Regions from separate parts of the Pantoea osteomyelitidis genome, predicted to be linked through region 1. Evidence: predicted binding sites of a transcription regulator. Region 1 holds the regulator's gene; the other holds the start of a gene.
The links. The regulator CRP, encoded in region 1, controls carbon source genes, mostly activating them, when cyclic AMP is high. The targets are predictions, from matches to a motif close to ATGTGANNNNNNTCACAT.
Positions count from the first base shown of each region.

Region 2: the regulator CRP is predicted to act here: its motif matches at 2,367-2,384, upstream of deoC (deoxyribose-phosphate aldolase).

Region 1 is NZ_JBGFSN010000008.1:19,685-24,516, reverse strand. It holds gene argD (bifunctional acetylornithine/succinyldiaminopimelate transaminase) at 1-898, shown strand, start outside; gene ABU178_RS16905 (YccS/YhfK family putative transporter) at 895-2,973, opposite strand; gene crp (cAMP-activated global transcriptional regulator CRP) at 3,032-3,664, opposite strand; gene ABU178_RS16895 (OsmC family protein) at 3,967-4,371, shown strand; gene ABU178_RS16890 (phosphoribulokinase) at 4,407-4,832, opposite strand, start outside.
Region 2 is NZ_JBGFSN010000003.1:314,165-318,996, reverse strand. It holds gene ABU178_RS03800 (aldose 1-epimerase family protein) at 1-50, opposite strand, end outside; gene fucP (L-fucose:H+ symporter permease) at 47-1,372, opposite strand; gene rbsK (ribokinase) at 1,382-2,299, opposite strand; gene deoC (deoxyribose-phosphate aldolase) at 2,477-3,157, shown strand; gene deoR (DNA-binding transcriptional repressor DeoR) at 3,174-3,938, shown strand; gene ABU178_RS03775 (2-hydroxyacid dehydrogenase) at 3,941-4,832, opposite strand, start outside.

The sequences.
Region 1 (4,832 bases):
CGCTGAGGCTAACGAAGCGGCATTCAAGCTGGCGCGTTATTACGCCTCGAAGCGCCACAGTCCCTATAAAAGCAAAATCATCGCCTTCCATAATGCTTTTCATGGCCGCACGCTGTTTACCGTATCGGTTGGCGGCCAGCCTAAATATTCCGACGGGTTTGGTCCAAAGCCGGCGGATATCGTTCATGTGCCGTTCAACGATCTGGCGGCAGTAAAAGCGGTGATTGACGATCACACCTGCGCGATTGTGGTGGAGCCGATTCAGGGCGAGGGTGGCGTGATGCCTGCGACTCAGGAATTTATGCAGGGCCTGCGCGAGCTTTGCGACCAGCATCAGGCGCTGCTGGTGCTGGATGAGGTGCAGAGCGGCATGGGACGCAGCGGCAAGCTGTTTGCTTATGAGCACTACGGCGTGCAGCCGGACATCCTGACCACGGCCAAAGCGCTGGGTGGCGGTTTCCCGGTGAGCGCGATGCTGACCACCAATGAGATCGCCTCGACCATGGCGCCGGGCGTGCACGGCACTACCTACGGCGGCAACCCGCTGGCCTGCGCCATCGCCGAAACGGCGCTGGATATCATCAATACGCCAGAGGTGCTGGAAGGCGTGGAAAGCCGCCGTCAGCAGTTTGTCGCGGCGCTGAAGGCGCTGGACAACAAGCTGGATCTCTTCAGCGATATTCGCGGCAAAGGTTTGTTGATTGGCGCGGCGCTCAAGCCACAGCACGCCGGTAAGGCGCGCGATATACTCAACGCGGCGGCGGCGGAAGGAGTGATGATCCTGAATGCCGGTACTGACGTGATCCGCTTTGCCCCGTCGCTGGTGATTGAACCCACCGACATCGAAGAGGGAATGGCACGTTTCGCCCGCGCGGTGGAAAAGACGCTCGCCAGCTAACTCTGTTTTTTACGCAAGCGTTTTACCCGCCAGCGGCCATGCTGTGGTCGCTGGCTCCATGCCAGTGAAGAGATGGTATGCATTACGCTGAGATGTCCCAGAATTCGCTTCACATGCCGCTCCACAATAGTCATCGGTCCTTCATTCACATCTTCCGGTGCTTCCAGCACGTTACTGTCTGAGCCTTTGTCATATTCCAGCCGCTGCTGGCAACGCTGCAACGCGATTTCACAGGATTGCAGATAGCGCTGCGCCAGCTCAGAGGTCAACATGGTGTGCTCACGCGCCAGAATCGTCATTGCATTGATGTGCTCGACGATAAACTGGCTGTGCGTCACCCACAGACGCATATCCTTGAGATACTCCGGGTTAAAGGCAGGCTCCTGCATCGCCTGATTCAACGAATTGAACAGCGCGTTGTGCGCCTGATTCACGCGTATGCGCTGGTACGCCAGCTTTCCCGACGCCTGCTCCGGCCCAAGCAGCATCTGCAACGCTTCCTGGTAGGTTTCCAGCGCATCGTGCGCATTCTGTCGCAGCAGGCCGCTCTGCCACTGCGGCCAGAGCCAGATCATCCCGCCAAAAGCGATCAGACAACCCATCAGCGTATCCATCAGGCGCGGCAGCAAAAACTGCGCGCCGTTCAGCGAGAGCAGTTGCAGTGAGTACACCGCCGTGACGGTAAAGCCGACCATTGCCCAGCCGTAAGATTTGCGGATAAACAGATAGCTGATCAGGGTAATCGCCAGCATGCCGGAAAGCACGATTGATTCCGGCACGGCGAAGCGCAGCGTCGCCGCCGCGATCACCAGCCCGGCAAAGGTGCCGAGCGCCCGGTGCTGAATACGGACCCGCGTGGCGTTATAGCCGTTCTGACTGACAAACATGATGGTCATCAATATCCAGAAGGGCTTGGGAATATTAAAGAACAGCGCCAGCGTGCTGCCAAACATCAGCATCACGGCAAAGCGTGCCGCGGTGCGCAGCGCGGCGGACTTGAGCGACAGATAGCTGCGCAGGGCGGCGAGCAGCGGCAGACGGCGCTGGCGATCGGCCATCAGGTCGCGCTGATAGAGCGGCTTCTGGCTGCGCAACACGCGCGCGATGCGGCTGAAGTGATAGAGGCAGAAGTTGCCCACCGGATTATCCGGATGCTGGCGGGCGATCTTCTCCAGCGCGCCGAGCTGCTTATCCATGTCGAACCGGTCCGGCAGCTGATGATAAAGAATGTCGTCCGCCAGTTCGCGCAGGCGCGTGGAGATGGTTTTGGCATTCCAGCGGATCACCGCTTCGGCGTGGCTCTGCTCCACCAGCTTCTGCACCTCTTCCGGCTGATGCAGGCTGACGGAAATATGCTCCTGCAGATCGAGCGCAACCTGAAAGGCGCGCGTCAGCCGCTTATGGCTGTTGTCCCGGCTGGCGGAGAGCATGTGCATCTGCTGATAGCAGGTGGTGATGAGATCCACCGCTTTTTGCTGGCGCGTTAGCAGCGGCGGCAGCGCTTTTTCCGGATCGGTGAGCTGCGTCAGCAAGGTATATTTGGCGTCGCAGTAATCCGCCAGCTCGCGAAAAAGCAGGCTCAGGGTTTCGCGCATCGGCTGCTCTTTCCACAGCCAGAACCAGAACCAGTTGAACAGCCCATACCAGAGCGTGCCGCCGATATAGAGCAGCGGCGGCACCCAGACAGGCATATGCCCTTCCAGGCCGAGAGTGAAGATGGCAGCGATCAGCGCGCCGGGCAGCAACCGTCCATGCAGTGGACTGATCTCGCCGGTAACGCCCAGCAGCAGCGGCATCAGAAACAGAATCAGCGGCAACGGCACTTGCTTCAGCGTCAGCCACTGGATCAGCAAACTGCTGGCGGCAAACAAACTGCCGCCGACAATCAGCCGTTTAAAAAAACGTTTATGGGGCGTGTCCAGACCGGCGATATTGCAGCAGGCGGGCACCAGCGAGAACAGCAGTCCGTTTTGCAGATCGCCCAGCAGCCAGCCGAGCGTCACCGGCAGGCTAAGAACCAGCGTTTGCCGCAGGGCGTAGTTGACTTCAGGATGGTAGATGATTCGGCGCCACATCAGCTCATCGCAAATAAAAACGGCGCGATGTTGCCATCACGCCGTGAGTGATACGGAATTAGCGGGTGCCGTAGACGACGATCGTTTTGCCGTGTGCGGAGATCAGATTCTGATCTTCCAGCATTTTCAGAATACGTCCGACGGTTTCGCGTGAGCAGCCAACGATCTGACCGATCTCCTGACGGGTGATTTTGATCTGCATCCCGTCGGGGTGGGTCATGGCGTCCGGCTGTTTCGCCAGGTTAAGCAGCGTCTGAGCGATGCGGCCCGTCACATCAAGGAAAGCTAAATTACCCACTTTCTCTGAAGTCACCTGCAGGCGACGCGCCATCTGCGATGAGAGGCGCATTAAAATATCCGGGTTCACCTGGATCAGCTGGCGAAATTTTTTATAGGAAATTTCAGCCACTTCGCACGCGGTTTTCGCGCGTACCCAGGCACTGCGCTCCTGGCCCTCTTCAAACAGGCCAAGCTCGCCAATAAAATCGCCCTGATTCAGATAGGAGAGGATCATCTCTTTACCTTCTTCATCTTTAATCAGCACCGCAACGGCGCCTTTCACGATGTAGTAAAGCGTTTCAGCCTTTTCGCCCTGGTGAATCAAGGTACTTTTCGATGGGTATTTATGAATATGACAATGGGACAGGAACCATTCGAGTGTAGGGTCTGTTTGCGGTTTTCCGAGAACCATTCTCTGTTATCCTCTGTTGTAATCGTGCCCAAAATACAGGGGGCCGTTTTCCCTGTCAGGCGGTGAAATCGTCAAGCGTTTCCCATTCAGGAAATTATTCGGGTCTCCGTCGTGAGCTGTGCTCGTGATTCGTCCCGCATTCGTCTATAAGTGACGAAAAATATTTTCAGCTCTGTTTGTAGCACAGCTTTCACCGACTGTCTTGTGTTGTCTCGCTTCAGCAAACGGCGAATCCGGCCGATTGCTGTTTCGCCGGCGAGGGCGTACTCTGACGTTAACTAAATGAATCAGGAGAGTTTATTATGCAGGCTCGTGTGAAGTGGGTTGAAGGGCTGACATTTTTGGGAGAATCCTCATCCGGTCATCAGGTGCTGATGGATGGCAACTCGGGCGACAAAGCGCCGAGTCCGATGGAGATGGTGCTGATGGCCGCAGGCGGATGCAGCGCTATTGACGTAGTGTCGATCCTGCAAAAAGGACGCAACGAAGTGGCGGACTGCGAAGTGAAGCTGACCTCCGAGCGCCGCGAAGAGGCGCCGCGCATTTTTACCTATATTAATCTGCACTTTATTGTCAGCGGCAAAGATCTTAGCGACAAAGCGGTGGCGCGCGCGGTGGATCTCTCAGCGGAAAAGTACTGCTCGGTGGCGATCATGCTGGGCAAAGGCGTGGAGATCACCCACAGCTACGAAGTCGTGGCGCAGTAACGCCAGCGTGAGGCCGGACGCGGCGGCCTCACAGCTTATTCGATACGTTTCCCTTCGATCAGCCGTTTTACCAGCGGCCCCATGATCAACTCCATCGCCAGACCCATTTTGCCGCCCGGCACCACCAACGTGTTGATGTGCGAAATAAATGATCCCTGCAACATCGCCAGCAGATAGGGAAAATCGATCCCTTCCAGCCCGCGAAAATGGATCACCACAAGGCTCTCATCCAGCGAGGGAATACTGCGGGCGGCGAAGGGGTTTGAGGTGTCGACCGTGGGCACGCGCTGGAAGTTGATATGGGTGCGTGAAAACTGCGGGGTAATAAAGTTGATGTAGTCTTCCATCGATCGCACTACCGAATCCATCACCGCCTCGCGCGAGTGGCCGCGCTCGCTGGTATCGCGCACCAGCTTCTGAATCCACTCCAGGTTGACGATGGGCACCACGCCCACCAGCAG
Region 2 (4,832 bases), on a different contig from region 1:
ACAGGCATGTCGTGAAACTGATCGCGACGTAACGGTAAGTGGGTTTTCATGGCAACTCCTCCACCAGATGGCCTGCCGCTGTCGCCCGATCTCTATGACGCAGCTCGCCCCAGAAATAGAAGCCAACCCAGGCAAAGCACAGCAGGGAAACGCCAAAAGCCAGCTGCATCGAGCCCAGGTGGTCGGAGACATAGCCCTGTAACGCAGGCACAAACGCCGCACCGACAATCGACATCACGATAAAAGCCCCGGCGACTTCCGTATATTTATTTTCTACCGTCGCCAGCGTCCCGGCATAGATAGTGGCCCAGCAGGGACCAAACAGCACGCTGACAAAGACGGCCGCATAAACAGCGGAGAAATTGGGCACGAACATCACCCATGCCAGCGTTAGCACGCCCAGCAGCGAGTATACAATCAATACTTTTTCCGCCCGGAAGCGCGTCATCAGGAAATTGGCCACAAACTTACCGATAAAGAAGCAGATAAAGCTGTAGATCATAAAGTTTGAGGCGTGCCGCTCGTTAAGCGCGCCCAGCGTCAGGGCAAGTCGGATGGTGAAAGACCATACCGCAACCTGCATCCCGACATACAGGAACTGCGCAACGATGCCGCGTCTGAAGTGGCGATTGTTCGCCAGGTAGCGGAAGGTTTCGCCCAGCGAAGGCAGCGCTTTTTCGTTGCTTTCCGGTTTGCAACGCGGATAGCGCGTAAACATAAACAGCAGCATCACCACAACCAACACCATTACCAGGTATTTATAGGGTTCCAGCGTATGCTCCAGCATAGTGAGACGAAACGCATGCGCCTGCGCTGCGCTCATGCCCGCCATCTGGCTTCCCAGGCTGTCGCCATCCTGAAACACCAGATATTTGCCTAATATAATGCCCATCAGAGCGCCAACCGGATAAAACGTCTGGCTGATGTTCAGACGCAGGATGGCATGCTTGCGATGACCAATCATCGAGCTATAGGTATTGGCTGCGGTTTCAAGAAAGCTGAGCCCGACAGCAATGGCAAAAATAGCCGCCAGAAACATGGTGTAGGTTGCCATATGGGACGCCGGATAAAACAATATGCAGCCCAGGATGTAAAGCGCCAGCCCCATCAGAATCGCCAGCTTGTAACTCGCCTTACGGATCACCAGCGAGGCCGGAATCGCAATAAGAAAGTAACCGCCATAGAAGGCGCTCTGTACCAGCGCGCTGGCAAAATCGCTCAGGGCAAACACGCTCTTGAACTGCGTGATCAGAATGTCATTTAAGCTGGCGGCACATCCCCAAAGCGGAAACAGGCAGGAGAGCAAAATAAACTGAAAAAGCGGCGTTTTATTAAGGTAGCCATCAGGCTGCTGGACAATGTTTGGTTGCATAACAAGGCCTCAGTTAACGTTATGAAAACGCTGGAAGGTCTCCGCGTCCGGATAAGAGCGCTGTGTGCCACGTCGGGTGACGCTACAGGCGGCATAGGCGGACGCCAGCTGCATCGCCTGGGCGACGTCGCCTGTTTTTATCAGCGAATGGGCAAAACAGCCGATAAATGCATCTCCTGCGCCGCTGGTATCCACGGCGTTGACGGGCGTTGGCGCGACCCGATACGTCTCTGTACCGTGCATCCATAGCGCGCCCCGGCTGCCAAGCGTGATGATCAAATTTTTCAGGCCCCGTTTCAGCAACGACTGACCCGCAGCTTCTACCTGCTCATCAGTCTTTACGGGCAGGCCGGTAAGGATTTCCAGTTCGGTCTCATTTGGCATGAAATAGTCGCACTGGCAGGCGTAGTGGATATCCAGGTTCGCCACTGCAGGGGCCGGATTAAGGATGACTTTGATACCCTGCCGACGGGCAAAATCGATGGCGTAATAGACTGTCTCCAGCGGGATCTCCAGCTGCAGAATCAGCAGCTGACAGCTTTTCAACGCTTCTGCCGCCGTATCAATATCAGTGGGTTTCAGATAGTCATTGGCACCTTTCACGATCAAAATGCGATTTTGCGACTGGTCATCGACAAAGATCGGCGCGACGCCGCTGGAAGTGCCAGGCATTGTTGTCACATAGCGCGTGTCTATACCCTGCTGTTGCAGGTTCGCGAGCGTATTCGCCGCAAACAGGTCATCACCGACTTTGCTTACCATCATCACCTGCGCGCCCAGTTTTGCCGCGGCCACCGCCTGATTTGCCCCTTTTCCTCCACAACCAATCGCAAAGTCGGGTGCCTCCAGGGTTTCGCCTGCTTTAGGTAACGTGTTGGTGTAGGTGATGAGATCCACCATGTTGGATCCAATAACCGCAATCTCCATTTTTTCTCCCGGCTGTGTTTAGCAAAAATGTTATAAAAATAACACTAACAGGTCTTTATCGTTAATTTTGTGACAATAATCCCACCGCGATTATTTTAGTTAATCGCTTTTTGCGGTGATTGACAGCAAACCTGCAATGTTATTATTTTAACAAAAACCCTCATCAAGGAGAGCACCATGAGCCAGACCATTTCCGATTTTGCCCGCTATATCGATCATACTTTGCTGGCGGCAGACGCCACCGAAGCACAGATTCGTCAGCTTTGTGCGGAAGCCAGGCAGCATCATTTTTATGCTGTTTGCGTCAACGCGGGTTATGTCCCGCTGGCCAAATCCAGTCTTGATAACAGCCCGGTGAAAATCTGTGCCGTGATCGGTTTTCCGCTGGGCGCAACCTTGAGCGCCGTGAAAGCATTTGAAGCGCAAAGCGCTATCGCCGCAGGCGCACAGGAGATCGATATGGTGATCAATACGGGCTGGTTGAAAAGCGGTAACCTCGCGGCGGTTGAGGCGGATATCGCTGCCGTACGTGAAGTTTGCGGGTCGATCCCTTTAAAGGTAATATTGGAAACTTGCCTGCTCAGCGAGACGCAAATCATTAAAATTTGTGAAATTTGCCGTGATTTGCAGGTCGCATTTGTAAAAACATCAACCGGTTTCAGCACCGGTGGCGCACGGACAGAAGATGTCAGGCTGATGAAAGCCACCGTGGGCGAGCAGGTCGCAGTAAAAGCCTCGGGCGCGGTACGCGATCGTCAGACCGCGCAGGCGATGGTTGAAGCAGGCGCAACACGGATCGGAACCAGCGCTGGCGTGGCGATTGTCACTGATGCGATGTCTGCTACCACAGGGTATTAAATAAACAGAGATGGTGATGGAAACCCGGCGCGACGAACGTATATATAAGCTGGCTCAGGCGTTGAAGCGCACTGACAAGCTTCACCTGAAAGATGCCGCTCAGCTGTTGGGCGTTTCAGAAATGACCATTCGCCGCGACCTGAATGAAGCGGGTTCGGTGGTGGTACTGCTGGGCGGCTATATCGTCAGCGATCCGAAAAGTCATGCCGGGCACTATTTTGTTTCCGATCAACATGGCCAGAATGCGGCGAAAAAGCAGCGGCTGGCGCAAGCTGCCGCCAGCCTGATCGATGAAAACGATACGGTGTTTTTCGATTGCGGCACTACCGTGCCTTATATCGTGGACGCCTTGCCTGACACCCTGCCCTTTACCGCCATCTGCTGTGCGATGAATACCTTTCTGGCGCTGAAAGAGAAACCCGCGTGCAACGTCATCCTGAGCGGCGGAGAATTTCATGCTGATAACGCACTGTTTACGCCGATCGGCACCCACTCCATCCTGGACGATCTCTGCCCGACGCTGGCGTTTATCTCTGCCGCCGGTATCGACAGCGAACAGGGCGCAACCTGTTATAACCTCAACGAACTGGCGATGAAACACCATGCCATGCGGCGCGCGCGTCAGCGCGTGCTGGTGGCGGATAGCAGTAAATATGGCAAGGTGCTGCCCGCCAGAATCGGCGAACTGCAACGTTTCGATCTGCTGGTGAGCGACAGCGCGCCGGAAAAGACGCTGCAAGCATGGCTGACGCAGCATAAGGTGCCGCTGCGCCTGCCCTGACATTACGCCCAGCGGTTTTCAATCGTCTCGCCGTCACGCAGACGGCGCAGGTTGTCGCATACGCCCGCCACGTTGCCCGCCAGCGAAATGTCCGTCACGCCGCCAATATGCGGCGTGGCGATCACATTATGACGGAAGACCACATCCTGTGGGTCCGGCGGCTCCTGCCAGAAAACGTCCAGCCCGGCGCCCGCCAGGGTTTGCCTCTCCAGCGCCGTCAGAAAGGCGGACTTTTCAATCAGCCCGCCGCGTCCGAGGTTGATCAAAAAGCTGCCGGGCTTCATCTGGCTGAGCGCCTGACCATCAATGATGTGATGCGTCTGCGGGTTGTCCGGCAGGCTGAGCACCACGAAATCGGATTCTGCCAGCAACGCCGGCAACTGCGCCATCTCGCCAACCCAGGCCAGACCATGGGCACGAGCAAAATTCTCATCCGCTTCGCGCTTTACTCCAATCATGCGCATGCCGAAGGCCAAAAGCCGCTTCGCCAGCGCTTTGCCGATACCGCCCAGCCCCACCAGTCCAACGGTTTTTCCCATCAGACCCATGCCAACCGGCTGACCAAGACGCTGGCGGGCCAGGCAGTTGGCGATCTCCTGCTGTTGGCGCGCCAGACCAATCATCATCCAGATGCCCAGCTCCGCCACGGAATCGGCGTTGCCGGAGGTGTCGGAAGGCACGTTGGCGACCATCACGTTTTGCGCCTTCGCGGCGGCGATATCCACGCCTTCCAGCCCGGCACCCGCTTGCTGAATCAGCTTCAGGCGATCCGCCGTCGCCAGCAAGGATGCATCGACTTTGCACATACCGGGGATCAACGCGTCAAAACCGGCCAGGCTCTCCGCCGCGTGGCCCGCCGACGCGACAAACTCCACGTCCGGTAATGTCTGCCGA